4 regions of the Lysinibacillus sp. 2017 genome follow, and region 1 is predicted to be linked to each of the others. Evidence: predicted binding sites of a transcription regulator. Region 1 holds the regulator's gene; each other region holds the start of a gene.
What was found. Region 1 encodes LexA, which represses DNA repair genes until DNA is damaged. Its sites were predicted from a motif close to CGAACATATGTTCG; they were not measured.

Region 1 (5,082 bases):
TGATTTACTTTCAAAAGATGAAGTCGTTAAAAGTGCGTTAGGTGAGCATATTTATGCAAACTTCAAAGAAGCAAAAGAAATCGAGTTCGACATGTACCGTTCAACAGTACATCAGTGGGAACGCGATCAATATATGAAAATGTATTAATTTTTAGAAAAAGCGCAAGGGCGATTTAATTTGCCCTTGCGCTTTTTTTTTATGTCCACAGCTTTTAATTCTTGTTCCCAATGCCATCATATGAAATTAAAAAATAAAGGGATTTCCGCCTAATACCAACGAATAAAATTAAGTTAAGAATTATTTAGGAGGTATATATTTACATTCGAACATTAACCTAACAAAAAGGATGTGGTTTAATTGGATTTCAAAACAGTCATGCAAGAGCTTGAAGCATTAGGCAAAGAGCGCTCGAAAAAAATCTATATGTCAAACGGTGCAAAAGAACCTGTTTTCGGTGTAACAACGGGTTCAATGAAGCCAATCGCAAAAAAAATCAAAATTGATCAACCATTAGCAGAAGAGCTTTATGCAACAGGTAATTATGATGCGATGTATTTTGCGGGCATTATTGCAGATCCAAAGACAATGACGCAAAGCGATTATGATCGTTGGATAGAGGGGGCCTACTTTTACATGATTTCAGACTTTGTCGTCGCGGTGACATTAGCGGAATCAGATATTGCCCAGCAAGTTAGCGATAAATGGATTAATAGTGGAGAAGAACTAAAAATGTCAGCTGGTTGGAATTGCTATTGCTGGTTACTTGGCAATCGTAAGGATGAAGAGTTCTCCAAAGAGAAGCTGCTAGGCATGTTAGAAAAAGTGAAGGAAGAAATACAAAATGCGCCACCCCGCACAAAGGCAGCGATGAACAATTTTGTTATGACAGTTGGTGTATCCTATAAACCACTGCATTATGAAGCATTGGAATTCGCTAAGGAAATCGGGCCTGTTGCTATGCCACGTGAAGGGAAGAAACCTGGTAGTTTACATGCCTATGAAGACATTCAAAAACAAGTTGAAAAAGACCGTATTGGGTTCAAACGAAAATATGTAAGATGTTAAATTGTGACAAATAGAGTAATCACTTGTTTCCAGTTCATGAGTTTATTAAACTAATAGTAGGAAATTCGAGGGGGCCTTTGTGATGAAAAAGAGTATTGCTATTGATATGGACCAAGTATTAGCAGATTTTTATTCGAAATTATGTGCTACATATAATGAAAATTTCGGAACGAATTTTACCAAAGAAGAATTTTTATTAACGACGCAGCGTGATTTACCAACGGAAGACGGAAAAAAACTATTTGCATTATTAAATGAACCAGATTATTTTCGTGATTTAGCCGTATTAGATTCAGATGCAATCGAGGTTATCAAGGAGTTACAAGAGCATTATGAAATTTACATTGCAACAGCGGCTATGGATGTACCAGGTTCCTTCACGGCGAAATACGAATGGCTACGGGAGCATTTGCCATTTTTAAAAACGCAAAATATTGTATTCTGTGGCAATAAAGCTGTGATACATACCGATTATTTGATCGATGATAGTTCGAGACAGCTTGAAGCATTTAAAGGAACGGGTGTTTTGTATTCAATGCCATATAATGCTGCGGTGGAAGGCTATGTCCGTGTGCAAAATTGGCGAGAAATTAAAGAGTACTTTTTAGAACAATTAAAAGCATAGGTGAATGGGATGGATTGTAAATAAAACAATCTATCTTTTTTTTTTTTTCTGGAGTATTACAGAGGTATAGTAGTATAATTTGAATTATCTGAATAATTGAGTTTGCTAAATGAGTAGTGAATAAAGGGGATGTAGAGGATGAAACCGATTATTGGCTTAACGATGTATGATATTGATAAAAAATTAGACATTAATAATGCGTATTTACATTCTATTGAACAAGCGGGAGGCATACCGATTTGTATTCCGAACGCAACGGAAGACACGGTTGAAGCCTTATTATCAGTTGTTGATGGCTTACTTCTAATTGGAGGCGAAGATTTAGATCCGTTTTTATTTGGAGAAGAGCCGCATCAAAAAATTGGGCGTGTCGTTCATGAACGTGATGTCAGTGATCTATTATTAATGGAGCATGCGTTTGACAAGCAAATGCCGATTTTAGGTGTCTGTCGTGGGGCGCAGGTGATGAATGTGGCTTTTGGGGGGACGATCATTCAAGATATTCCATCTCAAGTTGAAAATGCAATTGGGCATAAGCAATTATCAAAGCGCGGTGCACTCGCACACAGTGTAGAAGTTCTAACTCCGAAGTTTAAAGAGATTTTCGGGGACGATTCGTTCCGTGTGAATACATTCCATCATCAATCGGTTGGTAAACTTGGAAAAAGATTAGTAGTTTCTGCTATTGCGAAAGATGGTGTTATAGAGGGAATTGAGCATGAATCACACCCGTATTGTGTATCCGTACAATGGCATCCTGAAGAGCTTGCACCACTAGGAGATGTGTATGCACAGCGTTTATTTAGAAGCTTTGTAGAAGCGTGTGAAAAGTAAAATAGGGTATTTAAAAGAGTTCAGCGATTTTGCTGAACTCTTTTTTCATGAAAAAAGTCTATCTACTATTAATATAGAAGATAGACTTCGAACATTTAATGTACGTTGCGATATAAGCCGACAACTTTACCTAAAATCGAGATTTGATTGACGATAATCGGATCCATTGAGCTATTTTCAGGTTGAAGGCGGAAATGTGTTTTTTCTTTGTAAAAACGTTTCACAGTAGCTTCGTCTTCTTCCGTCATAGCTACAACGATCTCACCATTGTTTGCTGTTGACGTTTTCTTTACGATTACATAATCCCCATCTAAAATTCCTGCGTCAATCATCGATTCACCCATAATCTCAAGCATGAATAGTTCATCTTCAGATGCCCCGTATGTATCTGGCAGTGGGAAGTACTCTTGAATATGCTCAATCGCTGTAATGGGTAGGCCAGCAGTAACCTTACCGATTAATGGTATATGAACGACACCTGGTTTTGGGATTGTCGAATCTTCTTGTTGTAAAACTTCAATAGCGCGTGGCTTTGTAGGGTCACGACGAATAAGCCCTTTACTTTCTAAACGAGCTAAATGCCCGTGGACAGTTGAACTAGAAGCTAAACCAACCGCTTCACCAATTTCTCGAACAGATGGGGGGTAACCTTTAGAACGAACTTCCTCTTTTATGAAAGCTAGAATTGCTAATTGTCGCTTTGAAATTTTTGTTGTCAACTTGCTCACCTCTTTAATATAAAATGGATATTTTTAATTAAATACAGTATAGCAGTATGCGAACATAAATGCAAACATAGGTTCGAGAAACGGTTGACAAAAACATATGTTCGTATTATTATGAGAACACATATTCCGAACATACATTCGAAAAGGGGCAGTTATTTATGAAGAATTTAAAGTTAAACAGCTTTGCAGCAATGTTTCTAGCATTTTCAGTTTTTTTTATTGGAATTATTGTAATGAAAGACGACCAAATTGAATTATACGAACAGGTAACAATTGAACATGGGGACACTTTATGGACAATAGCTGAACAATATCGTGGTAAAATGGAAAAGCATGATTGGATTCACGCTGTAAAAAAACAAAATGAATTATCGAGTGAAGAAGTAGTAAGTGGTCAAATTTTAAACGTACCCGTTGAAAAGAACGCCGATTATATCACTAAATCAAATGAACCCAATTATGCACAATCCATTAAAGTAGTGAGAGAGAATAATGAATCAAAATAAAGCCGTCATTTATTGTCGTGTTAGTACAGAAAAGGACACGCAAGAAACATCATTAGTACGTCAGCATGAAGAGCTTACAAAATACGCGAAATCACTAGGTTACAGTGAAATAGCTGCTTTTAAAGACCAACATAGTGGTTTTGAAGTCGACCGAGATGGCCTATTAGATATGCTCGAATATATGAAAGAGCATCAAATAAAGGCATTATTTGTGCAGGATGAAACACGATTAGGTCGTGGTAATGCACGAATGGCCGTATTACACCTCATTCAAAAATATGAAGCAACAGTCTATTCACTAAATGATGCGGGTCCACTCGCATTAAATGAAATGGATACGATGTTACTTGAAATTTTAGCTGTTGTTGAAGAATATCAGCGCCGCATGCACAATGCAAAAATTCGCCGTGGCATGCGCCGAGCTGTTGAAAATGGTTATATGCCACAAAATAATTTGAAAAATCGTGGCAATATCGAAGGACGTGAACGAAAAGAAGTACCTGTTGAAGAAATTGTCCAATTGCGTCAAAAAGGGTTAACATTTGCTGAAATTGCATCAACGCTTTCAGGACTTGGTATTCAAATAAGTAAAGCGACCGTTCACCGCAGATATATTGAATTTATGGAACGACTTGAAGAGTAAACACTTGCTCTCCAAGTCGTTTTTTTATACCTTTGTATTATTGGAATTAAGAAAGGTGAGAATGTAATGTTATCTAAAGAAAAAATGGCGCGAATCAATGAGTTATCAAAATTAGCAAAAGAAGGAAATTTAACGGAGGAACAAGCAAAAGAGCGTACGGCCCTTCGAAAAGAATATTTAGATGTATTTCGGTCTACAATGCGTGACACAATTGAACACGTAAAAGTAGTAGACGAAGAAGGAAATGATGTAACTCCAGAAAAATTAAAACAAATTAAAGCGCAAAAAAATTTATTAAATTAAAAAATTGCAATTAATGTGACACATTCGAAATTGAGTATGGCATATTTTGTGAAACGTTACGATAAGTGATTGTTTTCTTACTCAAATTTGTCTAAACTATAGAATGTATAAATATAGTTCGAGAAAGGATGTCAAACAATGACACAACAGATGGATCAGTTAGCAATTAACGCAATCCGTACACTATCAATCGACGCAGTCGAGAAAGCGAACTCAGGTCACCCAGGATTACCAATGGGTGCTGCACCAATGGCTTATACGTTATGGACGAAGCAATTACGTCATAACCCACAAAATCCAAAATGGTTCAACCGTGACCGTTTTGTATTATCAGCTGGACATGGATCAATGCTTTTATATAGCTTATTACACCTTGG
Region 2 (5,082 bases), 1.8 Mb from region 1:
ATAAAATTTTTCAATGCGTGATACACTCGCTAAAAAGTTTTCGCCGTAAAGTTCCGTTGCCATTTCCTCTGTTAATGGCTCTGCTTCATTGACATGATAAAGTGGTTTTGTTACGACATTTAATACATGCTGCCACTCGGGTTCACGCTCATAAAATGCTTTTAGTGCATTCCAAGCTTCTGGTAGCGGTCGTTTTTCAAATTGCGCTTGTTTTAACTGCGTCATTAAAAAGCCGATTGCTGGTTGCGGGTGACGTAAATAGTCGAGTAAGTACGCCTCATTTTTCTCATCAAGTGGATCCATCACGATTTGCTTATGTGTTACTGTTCGTTTAATCTCACCATCTTGTCCTTTAATTTCAAACATTTTATGCAAACGGTTCACATAAATAGATGGCAGCTTGCCTTTACTTTCTTCATCTGCACTCGAATAGGTCACATATAAATACTCTGTCGGTGATGAAATCGCACGGTAAAACAAAAAGCTTTCTTGTAGCAAGCGACTTTTCACACCCGGTGCTAGCTCCACATCTGACTTTTCGAATGTTTCACGTTCATCATCAGATAGTAAACCACCCGAATCCATGCGCATCGGGTACACCCCGTCATTGACGCCAATAATGAAAATCGCCTTTTTATTATCAAAGCGGGCAAACTCTAATGTCGACACGGTTACTTCATCTAATGTTGGCGGTACACTTGAAAATTGCAGTGACTCAAAGCCTTCATCTAAAATTTGCGCCGCATCCTCTAGCGCAATTTCCTTATCACCAAACATCAAATCAAACTGTTCTAAAATATGCACCCAGCCATTCCAAGCTTGCTCATGCTCAAATGATTGGTGAAGTGCATTTGTCTGTTCCTCTTGCTCCTGCATTTTCACAAGCTTTTTGTAGACGTCCAGCTGCTCCATAAATTCATACAGTGCGACAACAATTTGACGTCCTGTAATGTGAGAACCCTTTAAGCGCTTTTGTAATGCCCCAACAGGCTCTCGAATTAAATCACGAACCGACGCCAATAGCTTTTCATATTCCAGCTCATCTTCCGTTTGCACAGAATTAATCTTTTCTAACGATTTAAAACGGCGATAATGCCAAACATCATCATTAAACCAGCGATCATGTACAATCCCTTTAGCGATAACAAAATTCTCTAACACATCCGCGCGATCACGCATCACGGCTAAATTCGCATTGTAAGGGAAATAAAAGTCCGTTTTCACACTTCTAAATACCGGCTCAAACTTCCAATTTGATGTAATGATTTCTACTACCGAACGACTAAATTCAATGAATGGATGATACAACATCGAGCGTTTTTCATTTGAGAAAAAGGGAATCTCATATTGCTTAAATGTCGTCCCAATAATGGCATCATAGACATCTACTTGACGATACATTATCCCAATGTCTTTATAACGTAACTTTTCTTCTGTCACTAACCGTTTTATTTCCTGGGCAATCCCTTGCACCTCAGCACGTGGATTCATGCCTTCTAAAATTTGCAAATGTCCATCTGATTCGATTGGCTTCACAAATGGTGCTTCAAAACTCTGTTCTACATGCAGTAAATCACTGTGCATCGAACGATAATTTGTTTGCAAGTGAATGCGCGGCTCGACTTCAATCTCAATGCCACGTTCAAAGCGTAACTTTTGAATTTCATGCTGCAATTTTTCATAGCTCATGGCCGCGCGATAAAATACTGAGCCTTCCAGTTTATCAACGGTTGGATCATCCATTGGTAGCACTAATGTCACGCGCTTAGCATAAATGAGTAGTTCTTTTAAAATCGCAAATTCTTGTCCATTAAACGATACAAAACCGTCCAAATACACATCGGTATCACGCAAACTTTCCATTTGTGGCATGCGCTCGATTAGCATCGGGAAGTACCCATCGCCGTCGATAAACTCTGCGCCAATCCGTTCGTCAAGTTGCTGTAAAATGATTTGTAAATCATGCATTTTATGTAGCAACACTTCACTCGCACCGTTTTGCTGCAATGCATCGATCATGACTTCAATCGATTGTAAATTAATATTGTACTGACTAAACTCTTTTAAAATTTGCTCGACTTCCTTCGTAAAGCCTCGTTTGCCAGCTGCTTGTTTAAATAGTAAAAACTCGTCTTTATGTTCTTCCAAAATACGGCGTAAGAGCATGCGGTAACCTGTTCCATCAATTCGTTCTCGCGCAATACCACCCTCTTTTTGCAGGACAAACCATGCTAAACGTTTAAACGTCATGACTTGCGCGCGCATCATGCCTTCAATGCCGTAATTATTCGTCAATTCATATTCCGTTGAAAACGTCATTTGGTCAGGTACTAAAATAAAAATGGGATTTCCAAGCGCATTGGTCTTTAAATCGTCGACAATTTCTTGATGAATAAAAGTCGTTTTTCCCGTACCTGCGCGTCCTGAAATTACACGTAATGTCATTTCCACACCTCTCTTCACCTTAATAGTTTCATTATAATATAAGAATACACGTTCGTGCATCATCGATCACCATTCTATGAAATTTCTTTGTATTCATGTGAGGTGCTAGCAGAGGTGATTCGCAAGGCGCCAGTCTTTTTATGGGGTGAATCTTTTATAAAGTAGAAAAAGATAAGTTCAAGTGGATCCTCCTTTTATTAAAGTGGTGATTCGGGCATAGTCATTTGGCGGGTTCTTCGCACGCAAGCCGCACAGCCAAGATAATGTCACAATCCGTTTGTTGTGACATTATCTTTGTGACGAAAGCAAAGCGACAGTCACAATTTAACAGACTATATAGAGTTTAAAGACCTGCCAATACTTGGTGTATCCATTTTCCTTTTGCTTGTATTCACGTGCTGGCGCTTACAGTGGTAGGCGCCAGTCTTCTAAATTTATCGAATCTTCCTTCTAAAGTAGAGAAGGATACAGTTCAAGTGAATCTGCCCTTTTTAAAGTGGTTATTCGGGCGTAGTCATTTGGCGGGTTCTTCGCACGCAAGCCGCACAGTCAAGATAATGTCACAATCCGTTTGTTGTGACATTATCTTTGTGACGAAAGCGAAGCGACAGTCACAATTTAACAGACTATATAAAAGGAGTTGAAAGACCTGCCAATACTTGGTGTATCCCTTTTCCTTTTGCTTGTATTCACGTGCTGGCGCTTACAGTGGTAGGCGCCAGTCTTCTAAATTTATCGAATCTTCCTTATAAAGTTGAGAAAGATACAGTTCAAGTGAATCTGCCTTTTATTAAAGTGGTGATTCGGGCATAGTCATTTGGCAGGTTCTTCGCACGCAAGCCGCACAGTCATGTTGCACATGTCTGTACGACTCGCCTTTGTGCTTCGTGAAAGACCCGCCAATACTTGGTGTATCCATTTTCCTTTTGCTTGTATTCACGTGCTGGCGCTTACAGTGGTAGGCGCCAGTCTTCTAATAGGGTGAATCCTTTTTTATAAAGTAGTGAAATCACAATGTATTTATTTAACAGCTAAATACTGTGAACTCATTTATCTAGATTTTTAGTAGAAAAGGCAATCCTGCCATTATAGAATATGAAGGCATTGACAACTATTGAACCCTATCCATATATTCATCCCTTTACAAAAAGAGAATCTGTGGCAGGCCTAGCATACCGCAACAGTATCAGTAGTAGGGATACGTACCACGTGACCCTGCTGCTGATATACGGTAGCCTGACAAAATACGAAACACCTTAATAGAATATTTATTTGAATTTGACTAGCTCTGACAATCCCTTTAACCCACAAAATTCAACGGACTCGCTTTAAAAGTAAACGGCGCCTTTGCTCGCCAACAGCGCCGCCCCTGAATTCACGCAAAGGCATAATGGATAATACTTTGATTTGGCAGGCCTAGCCCAAGGCGCAAAGAAGAGTCGTACAGATATGTGCAACATATCTTTGCGACTCTGGGCGCCCAGCCTGCCAATACTCGATACACTTTCATAACATCTTTATTAGAAGATGACTAGCTCTGACAGTCCCTTCAACCCACTAAATTCAACGGACTCGCTTTAAAAGTAAACGGCGCCTTTGCTCGTCAATAGCGCCGCACCCGAATACATGCAAAGGCATAATGGATTACACTTTGATTTGGCAGGCCTAGCACAAGGCGCAAAGAAGAGTCGTACAGATATGTGCAACATATCTTTGCGACTCTGGGCGCCCAGCCTGCCATAACACGATACACTTTCATAACATTTTTATTAGAAAATAACTAGCTCTGACAATCCCTTCTACTCACAAAATTCAAAGGACTCACTTTAAAGAATAACGGCGCCTTTGCTCGTCAACAGCGCCGCCCCCGAATTCATGCAAAGGCATAATGGATTACACTTTGATTTGGCTGGCCTAGCACAAGGTGCAAAGAAGAGTCGTACAGATATGTGCAACATATCTTTGCGACTCTGGGCGCCCAGCCTGCCAATACACGATACACTTTCATAACATCTCTATTAGAAGATAACTAGCTCTGACAATCCCTTCAACTCACAAAATTTAACGGACTCGCTTCAAAGAAAAACGGCGCCTTTGCTCGTCAACAGCGCCGCCCCTGAATACATGTAAAAGTAGAATGGATTATGCTATGATTTGGCGGGCCTTACATGTAGCACAAAGATGAGTTGTACAGATTTGTGCAACAAAGCTGTGCTGCTCATGTGCTGCGCCCGCCAAAACCCGACACACTTTAATAGAATCCCTAATAGCCCAATATATTCAATAGATTCCCTTTATGAGAGTCAAGATGAGTTGTGAATCTCCTTAAAAACAAAAAAAATGCGAGAAATTTCTCGCATTTAATGGATATCCTTCATTTTTCTCTGTGCTTGCACATTCCGTAAATCACGTTCAACGCGTTTATTTAAATTACGTTCAATTAATTTTCCGACGCCCCAAATAACGACAATAATAAGAGTTACAGTAATTATTTTCATCGGCGACGTTAAAATCGCACGTAGATCACTGCCTAAATAGCTAATTAAAAAAATCATCACGGGCTTTGAAATGAGTAATGTTAAAAAATAATATTTCTTTTTAATATGCGATAGCCCCGCAACCGTATTCACGACAACG
Region 3 (5,082 bases), 760 kb from region 1:
AGAACGCCCAGTTTCCTTTAAGGAATACAGGTTCTGATTTTTCATCATCTGTAATACCGTCAATATTCATTTCATCCGAACCAATCATAAAGTCAACATGTGTAATACTTTGGTTTAAGCCATTCGCTAAAAGCTCTTCACGTGACATCGTTTTGCCACCTTCTAAGCAAAATGCATATGCACTACCAATTGCTAAATGGTTAGATGCATTTTCATCGAATAATGTATTGTAGAATAAAATATTTGATTGTGAAATAGGTGAATGGAATGGTACAAGTGCTACTTCACCTAAATAATGAGAGCCTTCATCAGTTGCCACTAATTTTTTTAATACATCTTCACCTTGCTCTGCTTCAACATTCACGATACGACCATTTTTAAATGTAATTTTAAAATTGTCGATAATGTTACCACCATAGCTTAATGGTTTGGTACTAGATACATACCCGTTTACACCATCTTTATGCGGGACAGTGAAAACTTCTTCAGTTGGCATATTGGCCATGAATTCATCGCCTTTTTCATTGACACTGCCCGCACCACACCATAAATGTCCTTTTGGTAATTCGATTGTTAAATCTGTACCAGGTGCAGTGTAATGAAGTTTTGCATAGCTCTTTTCATTTAAATAATCTACTTTTTCATGTAAGTTATTATTGTGATCTGCCCAAGCCTGTACAGGATCTTCTAAATCAGAACGTGTTGCTTTGAAGATAGCATCCCAAAGTGCCGTTACTTGTTCTTCTTCAGGAAGATTTGAGAATACTTTATTAGCCCACTTTTTAGATGGTGCAGCGATAACCGTCCAACTAATTTTATCTGATTGTACGTATTGGCGGTATTTATTCAATGCAGTACCAGCTGCTTTTTGGAACGCTGCAATGCGATTAGAATCGATACCAGAAAGTAAATCAGGGCTTTGAGAGACGATACTCATAAATGCAGCACCCTGCTCTGCTAGCCATTCACGCTCTTGAATTTTCCAAGGTGGGAAGAAATCAAACGAATCTTCTGGAGCTAATTCATAGCGAGTACGTGTTACTTGATCATCTGTGTAATCGACAAAAACATTTTTTGCACCACTTTCGTATGCAATTTTTGTAACAATTTGTACAAATGGTGCCGATTCGATTGAAGCAGCGATGTATAAGTATTGATTAGGTTGGATATTTACACCGATTTTTACTGCTAATTCGGCATATTTTGTTAAATTTCTTTCAAATTTCAAGTTCATTTGAATCATTCCTCCAATTATTGTCTGAAAAAAATGGACATTTTTGATACATTATAATCAAAATTAGTGAAAAGAACAGAAAAATCCAATAATGCATCGAAAAAAAAATAAATGCCATTATACTAGTGTATAGGAAGTTAATAAAAAGTTAAATAGACCGAAATAAGAAAAGACAGAGTAATTGGAGGTACTACATATGGATATTTCATCAGTTGTTGGGATAATTATTGCGTTCGCTGCACTTTTAACCGGGATGGTTTTAAAGGGTGTATCGTTATCAGCATTAGCTAACCCTGCCGCAATTCTAATCATTATCTTTGGTACGATTGCCGCAGTAACAATTGCATTCCCGATGAAGGAATTAAAACGAGTTCCAAAGCTTTTTAAAATTTTATTCACAGAAACAAAATTAGCAAGCGATATTGATTTAATAAAAATGTTTTCACAATGGGCGGATTTAGCTCGTCGTGAAGGTTTATTAGCGCTTGAGAGTAAAGCTTCAGAAATTGAAGATCCATTTTTAAAAAATGGTTTGACACTTGCAATCGATGGTCAAAATGCAGACTACATTCGTGATGTATTAACGGAAGAAGTTGAAGCAATGGAAGATCGTCATACAAGTGGAGCTGGTATATTTACACAAGCAGGTACATATGCCCCAACTTTAGGGGTACTCGGTGCGGTAATTGGTCTAATCGCAGCATTAGGAAATATGTCTGATATCGATAAACTAGGACATGCAATTTCTGCAGCCTTTGTAGCAACATTACTTGGTATCTTCACGGGTTATGTATTATGGCATCCATTCGCCAACAAACTTAAACGTAAATCTTCTGTAGAAGTAAAACAAAAGCAAATGATGATTGAAGGGATTTTATCTGTACTTGAAGGTGAAGCTCCTCGAGTAATCGAGCAAAAATTAGCTTCTTACTTACCAATGGAAGAGCGTAAGCAAATTACGGAAAGCGGGGCGGGTGGCCTTGGCAAAGAAGCATAAAAGACATAAAAAGCATGAGGAACACACTGACGAATCTTGGTTAGTTCCTTACGCGGATATTTTAACGTTATTATTAGCCCTATTCATCGTATTGTTTGCTTCGAGTACGGTCGATCAAGCGAAATTAGAAAAAATGTCTTCTGTATTTAATGAAGTCTTTACTAGTGGTACCGGAGTTATGGACAACCCCGCTGTTATTCAAACACCAAACGGTTCAGAAACGAATGTGCAATCAGGGGCTTCAAAGTATATGCAAGACCAACAAGCATTACAGCAAGCACAAAATCGTGTGGACGAATTTATTGCAGTAAATGAGCTTGAAAAGCAATTTGAAACGAAAATGACGGATGAAGGTTTATTAATTACCATTCGTGATAGTGTGTTATTTAATATGGGGGAAGCAAATGTAAAGTCAGAGTATAAGTCGATTGCAGATGAATTATCTCAGCTTTTAATGTTTGATCCACCTCGTAATATTGTAATTACAGGTCATTCAGATAATGTACCAATTAAAACAAAAGATTTTGATTCAAACTGGGATTTATCTGTAATGCGTGCCGTGAACTTTATGAAAGAGGTCATTGGAAGTAACGCCGAATTAGATTCTAAATACTTTAGTGTAAAAGGTTATGGTGAATTTAGCCCGATTGCTTCAAATGATACTGAAGAAGGTCGTGCAAAGAACCGTCGAGTTGAAGTACTTGTACAACCTCGTATTAGTGAAGATGGAAAAGTAATTACAGAATAATTAAAGGGCTTCATAAAAAGTTTTATACTTTTTATGAAGCCCTTTTCTATTTCGAAAGGACATACTTCTATTTGAGTTCGAATATTTCATTTCCACTTACCATGATTTTCAAATTACTTTTGACTTATCCAAAACAAAAGTTTATAATTTAAAACAAATGTTTGATTCGAGGTGAGACTATTGAATGAAAAAGAAAAATTAGTCTTCAAATTGATTAAGGAAAATCCATTTTTATCGCAGCAAGAAATGGCAGAGCAGCTAGGAATGTCTAGACCTGCACTTGCCAATATCATTTCTGCATTAATAAAGCGTGGTGAAATTTTGGGACGTGCATATGTATTACCAGAGAAAAATCAGATTATCACAATTGGTGGTGCAAACGTCGATCGGAAATTTTCAATTGAAGGAAATGTACAATTAGGTACATCGAATCCTGCAAAAGTATCTGAAAGTGTAGGAGGCGTGGCTCGAAATATAGCCGAAAACTTAGGACGCTTAGGAAACCGTATTTCATTAATTACAACACTTGGTGATGATCATGACGGGCGATTAATTGAACAATCAAGCAAGGCTTATATGAATTTTGATTTAGTTGAAAAGTTAAAAGGTAATACAACGGGTTCGTATACAGCTGTACTTGATGATCATGGTGAACTGGTAGTGGCGATGGCGAATATGTCCATTTACAGTAAATTGTCACCAATGATTCTAAAAAAGCATGAAGTAATTTTGCAAAATGCCAGCTGCTTAATTATTGATTTAAACTGCTCAGCAGAAACGGTTCAATACGTAAAAGACTTTGCATATCAGCGTGAAGTACCACTTGTTATTGTGCCTGTATCTTCACCGAAAATGATGAATATGCCATCGGATTTACACGGTGTCGATTACTTGATCTGCAATCGTGATGAAGCTGAAACTTATTTGAATGTAAAGCTTGAAACGTATGGTCACTATGAGAAAGCAGTAAAAGCCTTATTAGAAAAAGGTGCTAAGTACGCATTGCTAACATTAGGAGAACATGGTGTTATGGTAGGTCATGCAGGTAAAGTAACTCACTTTAAGGCTGTCTTGACGAATAATATTGTTGACGTTACAGGTGCAGGAGATGCGTTTGTGAGTGCCTTTTTACATGGTGTTTTAAATAATGAAGAGCTAGAAGAAGCAGTGCAGCTTGCTTTAGTAAGTGCAACAAAAACATTACAGTCAGACAAAACAGTCCGTGAAGACTTAACAAAAGAAAATTTAGCAAATTGGAGGAATTTACAATGAAACAATATTTATCATATTCACAAGAGGTATTAGAAGCAAAAGAGAAAGGCTTACCAATCGTAGCATTAGAATCTACAATTATTTCACACGGTATGCCGTACCCACAAAACGTACAAACTGCTCGTGAAGTTGAACAGATTATTCGTGATGGCGGCGCTGTTCCTGCAACAATCGCTTTAATCGATGGTCAAATCAAAATCGGTTTATCAGATGAAGAATTAGAAATGTTCGGTAACGCTCAAGGTGTAGCAAAAGCAAGCCGCCGTGACCTTGGCTACTTATTAGCAACAAAAAAAATTGGTGCAACGACTGTAGCTGCTACAATGATTTGTGCTGAATTAGCAGGTATCGAGTTATTCGTAACAGGTGGTATCGGTGGGGTTCACCGTGGTGCTGAAACAACAATGGACATTTCAGCTGACTTAGAAGAATTATCGATGACAAACGTAGCAGTAATATGTGCTGGTGCAAAATCAATTTTAGATATCGGTTTAACTTTAGAATACTTAGAAACAAAAGGTGTTCCAGTAATCGGTTATGGTACAGACTCATTACCAGCATTCTATACACGTGAAAGTGATTTTAACGTAAATTTCCGTGCTGACTCTCCAGAAGAAACTGCAGCTATTTTACGTGCTAAATGGGATTTAGGGTTACGCGGAGGTGCGTTAGTAGCAAATCCAATTCCTGTTGAAGATTCAATGGAAGCAAGCTTCATTAATGGCATTATCGAAAGTGCTTTAAAAGAAGCAGCAGAACAAGGCGTTGCAGGTAAAAATGTAACTCCATTCTTATTAGGTAAAGTGAAAGAACTAACAGAAGGTAAATCAT
Region 4 (5,082 bases), 590 kb from region 1:
TCGTTGGACGACGGTTATGAATCGCAATCATATTAAAGTTGTAAGACACTTGTAAATCTGTAGATTTAAATAAGAAATGCAAAATACCTTGGGCTGGAACGTCCTTCTTCAACTCAATAACTATACGTAGACCATCACGGTCGGATTCATCACGAATTTCAGAGATGCCATCTAAACGGCGGTCATTGACACGTAGCTCATCCATTTTACGAATCATATTCGCTTTATTTACTTCGAATGGAATTTCTGAAATCACGATTTGCTCTTTATTGCCTTTTAATGCTTCAATTTCTGTACGAGAACGAACGATTATTTTCCCTTTACCAGTCTCATACGCTTTTTTAATACCATCAATTCCTTGTATAATCCCACCAGTTGGGAAATCAGGACCTTTAACGATGGTCATTAGTTCGTCAACCGTACAATCTTTGTTGTCTAAACGCATTAAAACCGCGTCTAAGATCTCTTGCAGGTTATGGGGTGGAATATCCGTTGCATAGCCTGCAGATATCCCTGTAGCCCCGTTAACGAGTAAATTTGGGAAACGTGAAGGTAATACGGTCGGTTCCATATCTTGATCATCAAAGTTTGGAACAAATTCAACCGTATTTTTATTTAAATCACGTAGCATTTCTGCAGCAATTGAAGAAAGTCTTGCTTCTGTGTAACGCATCGCAGCTGGTGGATCCCCATCAACTGAACCATTGTTACCATGCATTTCGATTAACATATGACGGCTTTTCCAGTCTTGACTCATACGGACCATTGCTTCATACACAGAAGAATCACCGTGTGGATGGTAGTTACCGATTACGTTACCAACTGTTTTAGCTGATTTACGGAATGGCTTTTCATTTGTATTGCCTTCATTGAACATCGCAAATAAAATACGACGTTGTACTGGTTTTAGACCGTCTCGTGTATCTGGTAATGCACGGTCTTGTATAATATATTTTGAATAACGACCAAAACGATCGCCCATGACTTCTTCTAAAGGTAAATCTTGAAATTTTTCAACAAAGCTCATTATTCGTTAACCTCCTCATGCTGGATGAATTCATTTTCTAAAATGCTTGCATCCTCTTCCATGCCGAAGTTGACATTTGATTCAATCCATTTACGGCGCGGTTCTACTTTATCGCCCATTAATGTCGTTACACGACGTTCTGCACGTGCACCGTCTTCGATTTTTACGCGAATTAACGTACGTGTTTCAGGATTCATTGTCGTATCCCATAATTGGTCAGCATTCATTTCTCCAAGCCCTTTATAACGCTGTAGGATATAGCCTTTACCGATTTTGTTAATCGCTGCTGCTAGTTCGTTTTCTGTCCAAGCATATTCTTGAATTTGCTTTTTCCCAGATCCTTTTGACACTTTATAAAGTGGCGGCAAGGCGATGTATACTTTGCCCGCCTCAATTAGTGGTCGCATGTAACGATAGAAGAATGTTAATAGTAGCACTTGGATATGTGCACCATCTGTATCGGCATCGGTCATAATAACCACTTTATCGTAAGCAGCATCCGCTACAGTGAAGTCCGCGCCAACACCTGCTCCAATTGTATGAATAATCGTAGAAATTTCTTCGTTCTTCATAATATCTTGAAGTTTTGCTTTTTCAGTATTAATGACTTTACCACGCAGTGGCAAAATGGCTTGGAACGTACGGTCGCGCCCTTGCTTTGCTGAACCACCAGCAGAGTCACCCTCTACTAAGTAAAGTTCATTACGCGCCGCATTTTTTGATTGTGCGGGCGTTAGTTTACCTGAAAGAAGTGTGCTAGACTTTTTCTTTTTGCCATTACGTGCATCATCACGCGCTTTACGTGCAGCTTCACGAACTTGCTGTGCACGAATAGCTTTACGAACAAGTGATGATGATAATTCAGCATTTTCTTCTAATACGTACATTAGTTGTTCAGATACAACCGTATCAACAGCAGCACGTGCTTCAGACGTACCTAATTTGCCCTTCGTTTGCCCTTCAAATTGAAGTATATTTTCTGGAATACGAACGGAAATAATAGCCGTTAATCCTTCACGAATATCCGAGCCATCTAAATTTTTATCTTTTTCTTTTAATAAGCCTACTTTACGGGCATATTCGTTAAACGCACGTGTTAATGCAGATTTCGCACCCGTTTCATGTGTACCACCATCTCGCGTACGGACATTGTTTACAAATGAAAGAATTGTTTCTGAGTATGCATCATTGAATTGGAAAGCAAATTCAACTTCGATTTCCTGTAGTATACCTTCCACATATTTCACTGGATGTAGTACGTCTTTTTCTTCATTTAAATATGTAACAAACGCTTCAATACCATTTTCATAATGGAAAACATCCTGTTGACCTTCGCCACGTTCATCAATTAACTCAATTTTTAGCCCTTTTAATAAAAATGCTGACTCACGTAGACGTTCAGCCAAAGTATCGTAATTATATTTCGTGACAGAGAAAATCGATGGATCTGGTAAGAAATGAACTAGTGTACCTACTTCTTTTGATTTTCCTAAAGTATCAAGTGAGGTTACAGGTTTTCCGCCATTTTCAAAGCGTTGACGATATATTTGACCCTCGCGGTGAATCGTAACTTCTAAAAATACCGATAAAGCGTTTACAACCGATGAACCAACACCGTGTAAACCGCCACTTGTTTTGTAACCACCTTGTCCAAATTTACCACCAGCATGGAGCACAGTGAAAATGACTTCTGGTGTAGGCTTGCCCATTTTATGCATACCTGTAGGCATCCCACGACCAAAATCTCGAACACTTATACTATTATCTCCATGAATTTTAACGATGATATGATTCCCAAATCCAGCAAGTGCTTCATCCACTGCATTGTCTACAATCTCATACACTAAGTGGTGAAGACCTCGGCTATCAGTAGAACCAATATACATCCCCGGTCTTTTTCGTACGGCTTCTAAACCTTCTAATACTTGAATGGCATCTTCATTATAAGAAATACCGGTCTGGTTTTTTACCAATTGTAATCCCCTCCAAAAATACAAACAAACGTTCTGTTATCATCCTAATCGTACTGCCAAAAATGAGAAGTGTCAATGATCGACGTAACAAATTAGGCTTTGCAAAGACTAATTGTATCATCAACAACCACGCTTTTAAAGCATATCCTCTAGCTCATTTCGCTTAAATGTAACTATTTTCCTGCAAATGCAAAATATTTTGATAAAACGAAACATTAATTATTCGTTTTTTTCTCTTCCTTAACGTATTGTTAGATGAATGAATCAATCGGGATTTTACAGGCTCATAACCTCCCTCCTATCCTTTCTATTTGTTTAAGCCTTGAGCTAGATGTCATACTTTTTGGATAACGCGGGATTTAAATAATACCTCTTTCCTTCTATATAAAAACGGTGTAAACTATTCATTACATACTATTAGTACCAAGTAGTAATTCTTAAAATTGAAAGGAGCACAACTCTTGATCAATGCAGTAATTTTCATTTGTGCTTATTTATTAGGTTCCATTCCTTCTGCTTTATGGATTGGTAAAATCTTTTACAAAACAGATATTCGCCAACAAGGTAGCGGCAATTTAGGAACGACCAACACATTCCGTGTGTTAGGAAAAAAACCAGGCATTGCCGTGCTGTTGATGGATATTTTAAAAGGGACAGCAGCAGTTCTTCTTCCGCTCTTACCTATATTTGATAACAGTACAATTCACCCTCTTATTTTAGGCATTGTGGCCGCTGTCGGTCATATGTTCCCGATTTTCGCTAGTTTCCGCGGAGGTAAAGCCGTTGCAACAAGCGCTGGTATTATTTTAGGCTATCAATTACCGCTATTTTTAATACTACTAGTTGTATTTTTAATTGCATTAAAATTAACGAAGATGGTTAGTTTCGCATCATTGACTGCTTCTTCAGCAGCGATTATCTACGTTATTGTTTATTGGTTTGTTGAAGGTGAAGTAGCATTACTTATATTAGTAGCCTTTTTAGCTGGATTTATTTTCTATCGTCATCGTGAAAATATTAAGCGTATTAAAAACGGTACAGAACCTAAAATTAAAGGTTTCTAACTCTCTCATTACGAGAGAGTTTTTTGTTTTTGAAAGATTCACGCTTTTAAGGCATAATGATTTTAGAGGTGAGCATATGGAAATCAAACTATCAAAAGAAGCAATTGAATGGTTCCATCGTGAAATGGAAGTTGAAAAAGGTGATACGATTCGTTTTTATGCACGTTACGGAGGTTCTTCCCCATTTCACGAAGGTTTTTCTTTAGGAATGAATCGCGAACAGCCACATGAAATTGGCATTGAAACAGTGATTAATGACATTCACTTCTATATTGAAAAGGCAGATGAATGGTTTTTTAACGAGCATCATTTAGTTGTCGATGTCGATGCTGTGAATGATGAATTAAGCTATTCTTACGAAGAATAATTTAAATTTTTCGAATAGATTGTTATCCCCTTTTTTTATAAGAAATCGTTATAATGTCTTAAGACGACTTAGACTTTTTGAACAATGAGGGATAACAATTGAAATCGAATCAAGCATTATATTGGCGATGTACTTTTTTCTTAGCAGGGATCATTGTATTATCTTTAGGTATTGCGCTTACTATTAAGGGACAAATGCTCGGTGTGGGCTCATGGGATGTGCTTCACATTGGACTATCCAACAAATTGGGCTTAACCGTTGGGACATGGTCTATTATATTAGGGTTAATTATTTTAGCGATTGACGCGATGTTTTCAAAACGCTTACCAAAAGTAGGGACATACTTAGATATGTTTTTAACTGGTATTTTCATGGATATTTTTCTGTTATTCTTGCCTGATGCACATGGCTGGCTAGAGCAAAGTATTGCATTTATAATGGGTGTCATTCTATTAGGCTTAGGCTGCGGAATGTATATGGTAGCAAATATCGGTATCGGTCCTCGCGATACATTAATGTTACTTCTTGTACACCGTGTTGGCTGGTCAGTCACACGCGCACGTACAACAATGGAAGTAAGTGTTGCAATTATCGGTTTCGCATTAGGCGGTCCCGTTGGTATTGGCACAGTATTTATGGCATTTGGACTCG

Region 2: addB (helicase-exonuclease AddAB subunit AddB) is a predicted target of LexA. The motif match lies at 2,487-2,500, and genes of this name have one in related genera.
Region 3: DCE79_RS15935 (carbohydrate kinase) is a predicted target of LexA. The motif match lies at 3,130-3,143, and genes of this name have one in related genera.
Region 4: parE (DNA topoisomerase IV subunit B) is a predicted target of LexA. The motif match lies at 3,022-3,035, and genes of this name have one in related genera.

The regions. Positions count from the first base shown of each region.
Region 1 is NZ_CP029002.1:2,481,190-2,486,271, reverse strand. It holds gene glnA (type I glutamate--ammonia ligase) at 1-148, shown strand, start outside; gene DCE79_RS12140 (DNA alkylation repair protein) at 359-1,066, shown strand; gene DCE79_RS12135 (5' nucleotidase, NT5C type) at 1,149-1,691, shown strand; gene DCE79_RS12130 (gamma-glutamyl-gamma-aminobutyrate hydrolase family protein) at 1,830-2,525, shown strand; gene lexA (transcriptional repressor LexA) at 2,621-3,244, opposite strand; gene DCE79_RS12120 (cell division suppressor protein YneA) at 3,412-3,759, shown strand; gene DCE79_RS12115 (YneB family resolvase-like protein) at 3,746-4,402, shown strand; gene DCE79_RS12110 (DUF896 domain-containing protein) at 4,469-4,705, shown strand; gene tkt (transketolase) at 4,844-5,082, shown strand, end outside.
Region 2 is NZ_CP029002.1:709,744-714,825, reverse strand. It holds gene addB (helicase-exonuclease AddAB subunit AddB) at 1-2,445, opposite strand, end outside; gene DCE79_RS03070 (TVP38/TMEM64 family protein) at 4,806-5,082, opposite strand, start outside.
Region 3 is NZ_CP029002.1:3,242,747-3,247,828, reverse strand. It holds gene DCE79_RS15950 (aminopeptidase) at 1-1,234, opposite strand, end outside; gene motA (flagellar motor stator protein MotA) at 1,431-2,231, shown strand; gene motB (flagellar motor protein MotB) at 2,215-2,979, shown strand; gene DCE79_RS15935 (carbohydrate kinase) at 3,160-4,251, shown strand; gene DCE79_RS15930 (pseudouridine-5'-phosphate glycosidase) at 4,248-5,082, shown strand, end outside.
Region 4 is NZ_CP029002.1:1,893,857-1,898,938, forward strand. It holds gene parC (DNA topoisomerase IV subunit A) at 1-1,027, opposite strand, end outside; gene parE (DNA topoisomerase IV subunit B) at 1,027-3,000, opposite strand; gene plsY (glycerol-3-phosphate 1-O-acyltransferase PlsY) at 3,462-4,064, shown strand; gene DCE79_RS09100 (HesB/YadR/YfhF family protein) at 4,141-4,431, shown strand; gene DCE79_RS09105 (YczE/YyaS/YitT family protein) at 4,530-5,082, shown strand, end outside.